One region of the Streptomyces crystallinus genome, then DNA from elsewhere that is predicted to be linked to it. Evidence: riboswitches for the same ligand, from Rfam matches in the RefSeq annotation. Region 1 holds a riboswitch; each other region holds the start of a gene.

Region 1 (4,513 bases):
GAGCTCGGCGGCCATGTAGTGGACCGGCGGCAGCTCGCTGACCAAGGTGGAGACGGCCGTGGCGTGCACGGCGTGGGTGTGCACGACGGCCCGCGCGTCGGTGTCCCTGTATACGGCCAGGTGCATCGGCAGCTCACTGGTGGGCCGCAGGGTGCCGGTCACCTGGCGGCCGGTGAGGTCCACGGCGACGGTGTCGCCGGGGCCGAGGCGGTCGTAGGCGACCCCGGAGGGGGTCACGAGGACCAGGTCGCCGACGCGTACCGAGACATTGCCCGAGGTGCCGACGACCAGGCCTTCGTCGGCGGTGCGGCGGGCGGTGGCGGTCAGCTCGGCCCAGGCCGCGGCGATCGCTGCGGAGTCCATCGGCTCTCCCATGGGGTGATCCTCGCAGGCTCCGCGGCGCGGGTGGAGGCGTGAGCGGAATCTCTTCAATGGGGCCGATGACCGGTTCGTATGGCTTTGATACGCCTTGATCGAACCGGAAACCGGTCAGATACACCGCGAGGCCCGACCCAGTTCACCTTCCGTTCATCCAGGTTGCTTACGTTCGTCCAACCACTGACGTCGAACGATTGCCTGGGTAAATGGAACACATCACGCTGCTGCTCGCCATTGTGGTCGTGACAGCTCTAGTGTTCGATTTCACGAACGGTTTCCATGACACCGCCAACGCGATGGCCACCACCATCTCGACCGGCGCCCTGAAGCCCAAAGCCGCGGTCGCCATGTCCGCCGCACTCAACCTGGTCGGCGCGTTCCTGTCGGTGGAGGTCGCCAAGACGATCTCCGGCGGGATCATCAACGAGAAGGGCCTCAGAACAGAGGTCATCTTCGCGGCGCTCGTCGGCGCCATCCTCTGGAACCTGGTGACCTGGCTGCTCGGCCTGCCGTCCAGCTCGTCCCACGCCCTGTTCGGCGGTCTGATCGGCGCGGCCGTGATGTCGGCCGGCTGGTCCTCGGTCAACGGCTCGACCGTCGTCACCAAGGTGCTGCTGCCCGCCGTCGCCGCCCCGATCGTCGCGGGCGTCGCCTCGATGCTGGCCACGCGGCTGACGTACCGGATCAACCGCGGCACCGACGAGAAGGCCACCGCCAAGGGCTACCGGGCCGGGCAGATCGCCTCCGCCGGTCTCGTCTCGCTCGCCCACGGCACCAACGACGCGCAGAAGACCATGGGCATCATCACGCTCGCCCTGGTCACCGGCGGTGTGCTGCACCCGGGCGCCAACCCCCCGATGTGGGTCATCGTCTCGGCCGGCCTGGCCATCGCCATGGGCACGTACCTCGGCGGCTGGCGCATCATCCGCACCATGGGCAAGGGCCTGACCGAACTGGCTCCGCCGCAGGGCTTCGCCGCCCAGTCCGGCGCCGCGACCGTCATCCTGGCCTCCTCGCACCTCGGCTTCTCGCTCTCCACCACCCAGGTCTGCTCCGGCTCCGTCATGGGCGCCGGCCTCGGCCGCAAGGGCGGTGTGGTCCGCTGGTCCACCGCGACCCGGATGTTCGTCGCCTGGGGTCTGACCCTGCCCGCCGCGGGTCTGGTCGGCGCCGGCGCCGAGTTCCTCACCGGCCAGGGCACCTGGGGCATCGTCCTGGTGGCGGTCCTGCTGGTCGCGGGCTCCGGCTTCATCTGGAAGCTGTCGCGCCGCTCGCCGGTCGACCACAACGACGTCACCGCCGCCCCGGCCGCGAGCGAGCTCCCGGCCGAGCCCGCGGGTGTCGTCACCACCGCGATCGCCGCCGTCACCCCGCCCCCGACCGTCGCCGCCGTGGCCGCCGACCTGACGGCCACCATCCCGGCCCCGGCCCCGGTGGCCCCCGCCGACCCGGCCCGCCCGGCTGCCGTCTGACCCGGCCGCGCACTCCGAAGGAATCGTCATGCACATCGACTGGCAAGCTCTCGGCACCGTCTTCGGTGTCAGCCTCATCGTCACCGTCGGCCTGGTGGGCCTGTTCACCGTCGGGATCGTCGGCCTCAGCAAGCAGCAGTCGGCCGCGGCCGGCAAGGGCAACGTCATGGTGGCCCGCACCACCGCCTACCTCTGCTTCGCGCTCTGCGCGGCGGCCGTCGCGTACGGCATCAACCTGATCGTCGCCAAGTAGTCCGGCCACCCGGCCGCACGCGCTCCCGAACCGCCCCCCGGCCCTGCCGGGGGGCGGTTCGCTGTGTGCCTGCGCACACTCTCCCGTCGCAGGTCAGCAGCGAGTTGACGGGCGTTCGCGGGCGTGGTGGACTGCCCGAGCCATTACGGCGGCAGAAGAGGAAGCCGGTGCGAATCCGGCGCGGTCCCGCCACTGTCATCGGGGAATCATCCCCGTGAGCCAGGAACTCTCACCGCCGGTCGACGTCGTACCAGGGCGCGGACACCCTGAGTGAGGACATACCGCCATGCGCGCCTGCCTGTTGCCGGCACCCCCCGGACGTACCGGAGCTCCCCTCGGCGTTGCGGCGGGCTGATCCCATGCGTGCCGATCGCACTTTCGCGTACGGCGCCACCGCCGGTCTCCTCGGCGACCTGCTCCTCGGCGACCCCCGCCGCGGACACCCGGTCGCCGCGTTCGGCCGTGCCGCGGCGGCCGTGGAGCGCGCGCTGTGGCGTGACCACCGGGGCTGGGGCGCGCTGCACACCGCCGTGTGCGCCGGAGGCGCCGCGGGCGCCGCGCTGCTCGCCACCCGTGCCGTACGCCACCGCCCCGCCGCCTCCGTCGCGCTGACCGCCGCCGCCACCTGGGCCGTGGTGGGCGGCACTTCGCTGGGCCGGGAGGCCCGGGCGATCGGCGCGGCCCTGGAAGCCGGGGACGTCGAGGCGGCCCGGGCGCGGCTGCCGCACCTGTGCGGGCGCGACCCGCAGGCCCTGGACGCGCCCGGCATCGCGCGCGCGGTCGTCGAGTCCGTCGCCGAGAACACCTCGGACGCCGTGGTGGGCGCGCTGGTGTGGGGAGCGCTCGCGGGGGTGCCGGGGCTGGTCGGCTTCCGGGCGGTCAACACGCTGGACGCGATGGTGGGTCACCGCTCGCCGCGCCATCTGCGGTACGGGTGGGCCTCGGCGCGCCTCGACGACGTGGCGGGCTGGCCGGGCGCCCGGCTCACCGCCGCGCTCGCGGTGGCCGCCGGGGGCTCGCCGCGCGCCGCCACGCGCGCGTGGCGCGAGGACGCGGACAGGCACCCGAGCCCCAACGCCGGTCCGGTGGAGGCGTCGTTCGCGGGGGCGCTCGGCGTACGGCTCGGCGGCACCCTCTCCTACGGCGGCCGTGTCGAGCACCGGCCGGTGCTGAACGGGGGCGGCCGGGCGGTGGAGGTCGCGGACATCGAGCGGGCGGTGCGGCTGTCGCGCCGGGTGGGCTGGCTCGCGCTGGGCGTGGCCATCGCGGTGAGGAAGGTACGGACATGAGTGGCGGACTGCTGGTCGCGGGCACCACGTCGGACGCCGGCAAGAGCGTCGTCACCGCCGGGATCTGCCGGTGGCTGGTGCGCCGGGGCGTGAAGGTCGCCCCCTTCAAGGGACAGAACATGTCCCTCAACTCCTTCGTCACCCGCGAGGGCGCGGAGATCGGGCGCGCGCAGGCGATGCAGGCGCAGGCGGCGCGCGTCGAGCCGTCCGCGCTGATGAACCCCGTGCTGCTCAAGCCGGGGAGCGACCGGTCGAGCCAGGTCGTACTCATGGGCAAGCCGGTGGGTGAACTGAGCGCCAGCGGCTACCACGGCGGACGCCAGGAAGCGCTTCTGGGCACCGTCGTGGACTGCCTGGAGCGGCTGCGGGGCACATATGACGCCGTGATCTGCGAGGGGGCGGGCAGTCCGGCCGAGATCAACCTGCGGCGCACCGACATCGTCAACATGGGCATCGCGCGCGCCGCGAGGCTCCCGGTGGTGGTGGTCGGCGACATCGACCGGGGCGGGGTGTTCGCCTCGTTCTTCGGTACGACGGCGCTGCTGAGCCCCGAGGACCAGACCCTGGTCGCCGGGTACATCGTCAACAAGTTCCGCGGCGACGTCTCGCTGCTCGAACCCGGCATCGACATGCTGCGCGGGCTCACCGGGCGCCACACGTACGGGATCCTGCCGTTCGCGCACGGGCTCGGCATCGACGAGGAGGACGGCCTGCGGGTGTCCCTGCGCGGCGCCGTGCGCGAGTCGGTGGTGGCGCCGCCGGTGGGCGAGGACGTGCTGCGGGTCGCGGTCTGCGCGATCCCGCTGATGTCCAACTTCACCGACGTGGACGCCCTCGCCGCCGAACCGGGCGTGGTCGTGCGGTTCGTGGACCGGCCCGAGGAGCTGGCCGACGCGGATCTGGTCGTCGTGCCGGGAACCCGGGGCACGGTCCGGGCGTTGGAATGGCTGAGGGAACGGGGGCTGGCGCGGGAGCTGGCGCGCAGGGCGGCCGAGGGGCGTCCGGTGCTGGGGATCTGCGGCGGGTTCCAGGTGCTCGGCGAGCACATCGAGGACGAGGTCGAGTCACGGGCGGGTTCCGTGACGGGTCTCGGACTGCTGCCCGTACGGGTGCGGTTCGCG
Region 2 (4,513 bases), on a different contig from region 1:
CGGCCAACGAGCGGAGGACTCGATGTCCGTCACCGTCGTGGTCATCATCATTGTCGCCGCCGTGCTGGTGCTCGCCGCGTGCGCGGTGGCAGCGCGCGTGGTCATGGTGCGCCGTCGCCGCGAGCTCCAGGAGCGGTTCGGCCCCGAGTACGAGCGCACTGTGGAGGCGCGGGACAGCCGTCGGGCCGGCGAGCAGGAGCTGCGTGAGCGCGAGGAGCGCCACGATGCGCTGGACATCAAGCCGCTGCCGGCTGCTGTCCGCGACCGCTACTCCCTGGACTGGGCCCGCGTGCAGGAACAGTTCGTCGACCGGCCCGACGACGCCGTACACGACGCCGACCGGCTGGTGACGACGCTCATGGGCGAGCGCGGCTACCCGACAGAAGGGTACGAGCAGCAGCTCAAGGACCTGTCCGTCGAGCACGGGAGAACCCTGGAGCACTACCGCGCCGCGCATGACGTCAACGAGCGCAGCAGCCGTCACGAGGCGACCACGGAGGAGCTGCGCGGCGCGATGGTGCACTACCGCGCGCTGTTCGAGGAACTGCTGCACAACGGAGACCGGCCGGGCAGGGGCGCGGAATGAGCTCGCGGCCGACGGTAGGGTGCGCCGCAGGGGCAGCGCCTTCGATCCAGCGGACACCCGCCATGACGCGTGACGGACCGACCGCGTGATCGACAGACAGAGGGATTGATGTACACAGGGATGGATGTGTAGAGATGGGCAGCACGGAGACACCCCGACCCGATGACAGCGGCGCTCTGTCCACGGAGGACCTCGCCGGCACCGGGCGGCAGGACATCGAGAGCGAGAGCAGCGAGGCTTCAGAGCTCGCCGACACCCCGCCGGCGTATCCCGGAGAAGCCACCGCCGACCTGGGGGACCGACAGGACGACGCCGGGCGGGCCCCCTCCGACGGAGGCGGGGACTCGGCACCGCCGGAGGAGAACGAACCCCTGCTGGGAGCGGAACAGGAGGAGTTCCGTGCCAGGTGGCAGCAGATCCAGAGCCAGTTCGTCGACGACCCCAGGGACTCCGTCAACGCGGCCGACCAGTTGGTCGCCGAGACGATGCAGGCACTGGCCACCACCTTCTCGGCACACAAGCGCGACCTCGAGAGCCAGTGGCACCGCGGCGAGGAGGTGGCGACCGAGGACCTTCGCGTGGCACTTCAGCAGTACCGCTCGTTCTTCAACCGACTGCTCAGCACGTGACCCCGGGGCGGGGGAGGGCCAGGTCCGTCCGGTGAAGGACGTGTCTATGACTCCAGTAGACCGGGAACGGGCCGTGGCCGGCCCTCGCTGTCGATGGCCACGAAGCTCAGGCGGGCGGTGGCCACTTCGGTGGGGGGAGTGGTGGTGGCGTTCCAGCGCTCGGCGGTGACGCGTACGGCCACCGTCATCGAGGTCCGGCCGGCGCGTTCGAGGAGGGCGTGGACGGTCAGGAGGTCCCCGGCGCGGGCGGGGGCGAGGAACGTCATGCGGTCCACGGAGACCGTCACGGCCGGCCCGTCGGCGTGGCGGCCCGCCGAGGCCGCCGCCGCGTCGTCGATCAGCTTCATGACGACGCCGCCGTGAATGGTGCCGTAGAGGTTGGTGTCGTGCTCGCTCATGATGTGGGCGAGGGTCACCCGGGAGTCGGCCGGCGCCTTGTGGGCGCGGGGGCCTGCGGTGATGTCCGCGGTCACGGAACTCTCCTTCGCGAGTCGTGGATCGACCCGGCGGCGTACCGCGGACGCGAGGGAGGGCGGGCTCGGTAGGTGCCCGCTGCCGCCGGCCCGCCCACGAGGCCACCGATTCTCCGCACGCGCTCGTCGCGCACGGGCAGCGGCAGGTCTTCGGACTCACGGGCACGCCACCGTACGAACGACATGTACGAGGCATCTACTGGCCGTCGCTTCCCAGGACCGTTGTCGGTCCCAGTGCGTATGACGGCGGTCGTTCCCGCTCACCGCTGCGGGGCAGTCCCGGATTCCCACCGGGTTCCCTCTTACGACGCATCCCGCCTGGCGGGCGGGGCGAACCAGCTGCGCTCTCAGCCTAGGTCACGGCCCCGGGCGTTTCGGCGGCCCGGCCGGATGGCGTACGTCTCACATCACGGGCCGGAAGAGCCGTGCGGTGCGCCTGCCCCGTATCTTATTGCACATAGGTTGCAAGAACGATTGATATGCGAAAGAGGCTGACGTGGGCGCTCCGGTGGTGCTGGGCATCGAGTCGTCGTGCGACGAGACCGGGGCCGGGATCGTGTCCGGCGGGCGGCTGCTCGCGCACGTCGTGGCGTCGAGCATGGACGAGCACGCGCGGTTCGGCGGGGTCGTGCCGGAGATCGCCGCCCGTGCGCACCTCCAGGCGTTCAATCCCGTGGTCCAGGAGGCCCTCGACCAGGCGGGGTTGCGGCTGCGCGACATCGACGCCGTCGCCGTCACCACCGGCCCCGGCCTCTCCGGCGCCCTCCAAGTCGGTCTCGCCGGAGCGAAGACGCTCGCGTACGCCGCCGGTGTGCCGCTGTACGGGGTGCACCACCTGGCCGGGCACGTGGCGGCGGACACGCTGGAGCACGGGCCGCTGCCGAATCCGTGCATGGTGCTGATCGTGTCGGGCGGGCACACCTCGCTGCTGCTGGTGCGGGACCTCGTACGCGACCCGATCCTGCACCTCGGCGACACCGTCGACGACGCGGCGGGGGAGTGCTTCGACAAGGTGGCCCGGGTGTTCGGGCTGCCGTATCCGGGCGGGCCCGCCATCGACCGGGCCGCCCGTGAGGGCGACCCGTGCGCGGTGGCCTTCCCGCGCCCGCTGACCGGCCCACGCGACGATCCGTACGCCTTCTCCTTCTCCGGCTTGAAGACCGCCGCCGCACGCTGGGCCGAACGCCACCGGCAGTCCGGCGAGGAGATCCCGCTGGCCGACGGCGCCGCCTCCCTCCAGGAGGCCGTCGCCGACGTGCTGACCCGCAAGGCGCTGGCCGCCTGCCGGGAGTACGACGTGCGCACCCTCGTGGTCGTGGGCGGGGTGGCCGCCAACTCGCGGGTGCGGGCGCTCGCGGAGGAGCGTTGTGCGATCGCGGGTGTGGAACTGCGGGTGCCGCCGCTGACGCTGTGCACCGACAACGGGGCGATGATCGCGGCCGTGGGCGACCTGCTGGTACGGGCCGACGCCGCCCCGGCTCAGCTGGACATCTCCATCGACCCGTCCGCCCCGCTGGAGTACGCCTTTCTGCACCCGCTCGCCCGCCCCGCCGCGAGCGCCGCATGAGAGGGCTGGTCATACGCCCGGTCGCGGGTACGGAACTGCTCTCACGCGGCGCGGACATACGACGGGTGTACGCCGATGCCTTCAGCCGACACCCATGGAACGAGGACGCCACCGTCGCGGACACCTATATACGGCGGTTGGCCGACGATGTCACGCGCCCGGGCTTCGTGGCGGCCCTGGCCTTCGACGCGGAGACGGTCGTCGGTATGGCCACCGCCTGGACGACCTCCGCCCCCTTCCCGTCCGGCCGTTGCTACCCGCAGGCCGCTGCCGCCCTGGGCGCGGAGCGCACGGCGGACTGGCTGTGCGGCGGTCGGGAGGTCGACGAGCTCGCCGTGGCCGGTGCGGCGCGCGGCCGTGGCGTCGGCGCGGCCCTCCTGCACGCGGTGACCGGCGACGCACCCGACGGCCGCTGCTGGCTGCTCACCTCGGTCCGTGCCCCCGACGTCGTCCGCTTCTACCGGCGCCTGGGCTGGGCCCAGGCCACCCACCCAGCACCTGAGGGGAACGGAATCGCGGTCTTCCTCGGGCCGGCGCATCCGGCCCGTCCGGCCGTCGTGGGCACGGACTGAACGAGGCGAGGATCCTTGGTGCGTACGGTCGGTATCTGCGGCCGGCCCGGATGCCTGCGCCGCACCCTTCGCCTGTGCACGGCTGTGGCCGCCCGTGGTTCGGGTGGCCACAGCCGTGGCGACGCGGCGGCTAGATGGTATCGGCGAAGCGCTTGAAGGCCGCCTGCGTGTTGGGGCCCGGGTCCCCGTCGATCTTGTCGGTGTAGCCGTAGTTACGCAGGAGCCGCTGGAGGGCCATCACGGTGTTGGGGCCGGGGTCGCCGTCAATCTTGTCCGTGTAGCCCCAGTGGGTCTTGAGGCACCTCTGGAAAGCCTTCCAGCTGTTGATGCCGAGCTGGCCGTCGATGCCGTCGTTGTAGCCCCAGTAGGTGTGCAGCCAGCGCTGGACGTTCTTCGCCTGCGCGGAGCTGAGGCCGAAGTTGTGCACCGCGAGGATCTGCGCCGACGCAGTGGTGACCGGCACGGCGCTCGGGTGTGCGGGCGCTGCCGCGCTCGCGCCCGCCAGGCCGGCGCCGGACAGTGTCACTGCGAGCGCCGTGCTGACGAACGCCTTCCTCATCCAGCCTTTGCGCATGTCTTTCCCCCTTTGGGTCATGGTCAGTGGCCCTTGTCTGCGACAGTCGCAGACTGGCGCGGCAACGAGTGTGCCGCAGCAGGGTTGTCGCAGGTCAGCTGTGTGCGTCTGG
Region 3 (4,513 bases), on a different contig from region 1:
GCGGCTGGCCAGCGGCGAGCCGATGGCGATCGAGACGACGCACCTGTCGGCCAAGCGCTTCCCGGCGCTGCGCCGCTCGCTCGTCAAGTACACCTCTCTCTACACCGCCCTCAACGAGGTGTACGGGGTGCGGCTCGCCGAAGCCGAGGAGACCATCGAGACGTCGCTGGCCACCCCGCGCGAGGCCGGGCTGCTCGGCACGGACGTCGGTCTGCCGATGCTGATGCTCTCCCGGCACTCCATCGACGGCAACGGCGAACCGGTGGAGTGGGTGCGCTCGGTCTACCGGGGCGACCGCTACAAGTTCGTCGCCCGCCTCAAGCGCCCCACCGACTGACCCACGATCCGACGTCCGGTATCCGGTACAGGGGTTCCGTGGCGGGTTTCCGTCCCCTAGATTTCGTGCGCATTACCACAGGTGAGCACAGTGAGGGGACGAAGCCACCATGCCGGACACAACGCAGGAACGGAGAGCGGTGATCACGCCGGTGCGCGTGATCATCGCGCTCTGTCTGATCGCGCCCTTCGTGGCGATGCTCTGGGTCGGTTCGTACGCGAAGGTCGACCCGGCCCTCGCCGGGATCCCGTTCTTCTACTGGTACCAGATGCTGTGGGTGGTCATCTCGACCGCGCTGACGATGCTGGCGTACAGGCTGTGGCAGCACGACCAGCAGGGCCGCAAGGCGGGTGAGGGCAAGTGACTCTCGCAGCGGAAGGCGGCGTCAACGGCGTCGCGCTCGGCGTCTTCATCTTCTTCTTCCTGGCCGTCACGGTCATCGGCTTCATGGCCGCCCGCTGGCGCCGCGCCGAGAACGAGCACAGCCTCGACGAATGGGGCCTCGGCGGGCGCTCGTTCGGTACCTGGGTCACCTGGTTCCTGCTCGGCGGCGACCTCTACACGGCGTACACCTTCGTCGCGGTCCCGGCGGCGGTGTACGCGGCGGGCGCGGCCGGCTTCTTCGCGGTGCCGTACACGATCCTGGTCTACCCGCTGATCTTCACGTTCCTGCCCCGGCTCTGGTCGGTCTCGCACAAGCACGGCTATGTGACGACCTCGGACTTCGTGCGCGGCCGGTTCGGCTCCAAGGGCCTCTCGCTCGCGGTGGCCGTCACCGGCATCCTCGCCACGATGCCCTACATCGCGCTCCAGCTGGTCGGCATCCAGGCGGTGCTGGACGTGATGGGCATCGGCGGCTCCGGCAACTGGTTCCTCAAGGACCTGCCGCTGCTGATCGCGTTCGCGGTGCTCGCCGCGTACACGTACTCCTCGGGTCTGCGCGCGCCCGCACTGATCGCGTTCGTGAAGGACACGCTCATCTACATCGTCATCCTGGTGGCGATCATCTACATCCCGATCAAGCTCGGCGGCTTCGACGACATCTTCGCGGCGGCCCGGCACAAGTTCGAGACGCCCAACGCGGCCGGGAAGCCCACGGGTGCGCTGGTGCCCGGCGACAAGAGCCAGTGGACCTACGCCACGCTTGCCCTGGGCTCGGCGCTGGCGCTGTTCATGTACCCGCACTCGATCACGGCGACCCTCTCCTCCCGCAGCCGCAACGTCATCCGCCGCAACACCACGATCCTGCCGCTGTACTCGCTGATGCTGGGCCTGCTGGCGCTGCTCGGCTTCATGGCGATCGCGGCCGGGGTCAAGGTCAAGAACGGCCAGCTGGCGATCCCGCAGCTGTTCGAGGACATGTTCCCGGAATGGTTCGCGGGCGTGGCGTTCGCGGCGATCGGCATCGGCGCGCTCGTCCCGGCGGCGATCATGTCGATCGCGGCCGCGAACCTGTTCACCCGCAACATCTACAAGGACTTCCTCAAGCCGGACGCCACGCCCGAGCAGGAGACCAAGGTCTCCAAGCTGGTCTCGCTCCTGGTGAAGGTGGGCGCGCTGGTCTTCGTCCTGACCATGGACAAGACGGTCGCGATCAACTTCCAGCTGCTCGGCGGCATCTGGATCCTCCAGACGTTCCCGGCGCTGGTCGGCGGTCTGTTCACCCGCTGGTTCCATCGCTGGGCGCTGCTGGCGGGCTGGGCGGTCGGCATGCTCTACGGCACGCTCGCCGCGTACGGGGTGGCCTCGCCCACCCAGAAGCACTTCGGCGGCAGCTCCAAGGAGATCCCCGGCATCGGGGAGATCGGCTACATCGGCCTCACGGCGTTCGTCCTGAACGTGGCGGTCACCGTGGTCCTCACGGTCGTCCTGCGGGCCCTGAAGGCCCCCGACGGCGTCGACGAGACGTCCCCGGAGGACTACACGGCGGACGCGGGCGACCCGGGCGTACAGACGGAACTCCCCCCGGCGACGGCGGGCTCGGCGCACTGACACGAGCGGGACGAAAGCGGGCCACCGGGGTCTCCCGGCGGCCCGCTTTCGCCTGTCCCGGGAATGCCCACGACTGCCCGCAGGTTGGGATTGCCGCGCTCCCAACCCCCTTAGGGGCGCGGGGAACTGCGCGCCCAGCCCGAGACGGCCCGCAGTCAAACGGCTACCCAAATGGCATCGCCCGACACGGGGGCGACACAACATGTGGGGGCGCCACGACAGCCCGGCACAAGATGTATGCTCGTGCTCGCTGTCGCCGCAGGGGAATCCGGTGCAAATCCGGAACTGTCCCGCAACGGTGTACTGGTACGTATTTGCGTACTTGTTCAGTCCGAGGACCTGCCGAACAGCGCGCCCTGGCCATCCGGTCCGGGTGCCAGACGTCCGGGCCTCGCGGAATGGGCAGTGGACGCGGCGTACCCCCGAGGGGGTGTGTCCGTGTGCCCGCACACTCGCCAGGCCCCGTGCCGAGCGAGGAGTGCCCCCACGTGACCATCGCCCCTGCGGATCCCGCCTCAGCGATCGCCGAAGAGCCGGCCGATGCCCCCGGGACCGCCCTGCTGCGGACCCTGACCGACCTCACCGCCGATCTGCCGGACACCGACCCCGGCCGGGTCGCCGCCGCCGCGCTGCGCGGCCGCAACGCGCGCTCGGACGAGGCGGAGCTGCGTGGGCTCGCCACCGAGGCCGCCGCCGGTCTGATCTCCGAGGACCCGGCGTACTCCCGCCTCGCCGCCCGGCTGCTGACGCTCACGATCGCCGAGGAGGCCGCGAGCCAGGGCTCGGTCTCGTTCTCCGAGTCGGTCGAGGTCGGCCACCGCGAGGGCCTGATCGCGGACCGCACCGCCGACTTCGTACGGCTGCACTCGGCCCGGCTCGACGCGCTGGTCGAGGCCTCCCTCGCGGAGGGCGCCGACGACCGCTTCGGCTACTTCGGTCTGCGCACCCTCTACTCCCGCTATCTGCTGCGGCACCCGATCACCCGTCAGGTCGTCGAGACCCCGCAGCACTTCATGCTCCGGGTCGCGGCGGGCCTGGCCGAGGACGACTCGGTGCGCGCGCTCGACGAGGTCGGCTCGCTGTACCGGCTGATGAGCCGGCTCGACTACCTGCCGTCCTCCCCCACGCTCTTCAACTCCGGCACCCGCCACCCGCAGATGTCCAGCTGCTATCTGCTGGACTCCCCGCTGGACGAGCTGGACTCGATCTACGACCGCTACCACCAGGTGGCCCGGCTCTCCAAGCACGCGGGCGGCATCGGCCTCTCGTACTCCCGCATCCGCTCGCGCGGCTCGCTCATCCGGGGGACCAACGGCCACTCCAACGGCATCGTGCCGTTCCTGAAGACGCTGGACGCCTCGGTCGCGGCCGTCAACCAGGGCGGCCGGCGCAAGGGCGCGGCGGCGGTCTACCTGGAGACCTGGCACTCCGACATCGAGGAGTTCCTGGAGCTGCGCGACAACACCGGTGAGGACGCCCGGCGTACGCACAACCTGAACCTGGCGCACTGGATCCCGGACGAGTTCATGCGCCGCGTCGACGCGGACGGCACCTGGTCGCTGTTCTCCCCCGCCGACGTGCCCGAGCTGGTCGACCTGTGGGGCGAGGAGTTCGACGCCGCCTACCGCAGGGCCGAGGCGGCCGGTCTCGCGCAGAAGACCATCCAGGCCCGGGACCTGTACGGCCGGATGATGCGCACCCTGGCGCAGACCGGCAACGGCTGGATGACGTTCAAGGACGCCTCCAACCGCACCGCCAACCAGACGGCGGAGCCCGGCCACACGGTCCACTCCTCCAACCTCTGCACCGAGATCCTGGAGGTCACCGACGACGGCGAGACGGCCGTCTGCAACCTCGGCTCGGTCAACCTCGGCGCCTTCGTACTGGCGTCCGGCGAGATCGACTGGGAGCGCCTGGACGCGACCGTCCGCACCGCCGTGACGTTCCTGGACCGCGTCGTCGACATCAACTTCTACCCGACCGAGCAGGCCGGCCGCTCCAACGCCAAGTGGCGTCCGGTGGGCCTGGGCGCGATGGGCCTCCAGGACGTCTTCTTCAAGCTGCGCCTGCCCTTCGACTCCCCCGAGGCGAAGGCGCTCTCCACCAAGCTCGCCGAGCGCATCATGCTCACCGCGTACGAGGCGTCCTGCGACCTCGCCGAGCGCTCGGGCCCGCTGCCCGCCT

Evidence for each region. Region 1 has a riboswitch for cobalamin ahead of ABD236_RS15910 (cobalamin biosynthesis protein). Riboswitches for the same ligand answer to the same signal wherever they lie in the genome.
Region 2: it holds a riboswitch for cobalamin, as region 1 does, so the genes downstream of both, ABD236_RS11170 (acyl-CoA thioesterase) here and ABD236_RS15910 (cobalamin biosynthesis protein) in region 1, are expected to answer to the same signal.
Region 3: it holds a riboswitch for cobalamin, as region 1 does, so the genes downstream of both, ABD236_RS20550 (ribonucleoside-diphosphate reductase subunit alpha) here and ABD236_RS15910 (cobalamin biosynthesis protein) in region 1, are expected to answer to the same signal.

The regions. Positions count from the first base shown of each region.
Region 1 is NZ_BAAACA010000015.1:113,083-117,595, reverse strand. Features, by position in the region: gene ABD236_RS15925 (class II aldolase/adducin family protein) at 1-375, opposite strand, end outside; gene ABD236_RS15920 (inorganic phosphate transporter) at 585-1,850, shown strand; gene ABD236_RS15915 (hypothetical protein) at 1,879-2,103, shown strand; cobalamin riboswitch at 2,214-2,352, shown strand; gene ABD236_RS15910 (cobalamin biosynthesis protein) at 2,463-3,392, shown strand; gene ABD236_RS15905 (cobyric acid synthase) at 3,389-4,513, shown strand, end outside.
Region 2 is NZ_BAAACA010000014.1:136,625-141,137, reverse strand. Features, by position in the region: gene ABD236_RS11180 (hypothetical protein) at 23-586, shown strand; gene ABD236_RS11175 (hypothetical protein) at 721-1,215, shown strand; gene ABD236_RS11170 (acyl-CoA thioesterase) at 1,260-1,688, opposite strand; cobalamin riboswitch at 1,814-2,043, opposite strand; gene tsaD (tRNA (adenosine(37)-N6)-threonylcarbamoyltransferase complex transferase subunit TsaD) at 2,197-3,255, shown strand; gene ABD236_RS11160 (GNAT family N-acetyltransferase) at 3,252-3,827, shown strand; gene ABD236_RS11155 (peptidoglycan-binding domain-containing protein) at 3,958-4,401, opposite strand.
Region 3 is NZ_BAAACA010000025.1:103,020-107,532, reverse strand. Features, by position in the region: gene ABD236_RS20565 (GntR family transcriptional regulator) at 1-337, shown strand, start outside; gene ABD236_RS20560 (DUF3311 domain-containing protein) at 447-701, shown strand; gene mctP (monocarboxylate uptake permease MctP) at 698-2,329, shown strand; cobalamin riboswitch at 2,561-2,690, shown strand; gene ABD236_RS20550 (ribonucleoside-diphosphate reductase subunit alpha) at 2,818-4,513, shown strand, end outside.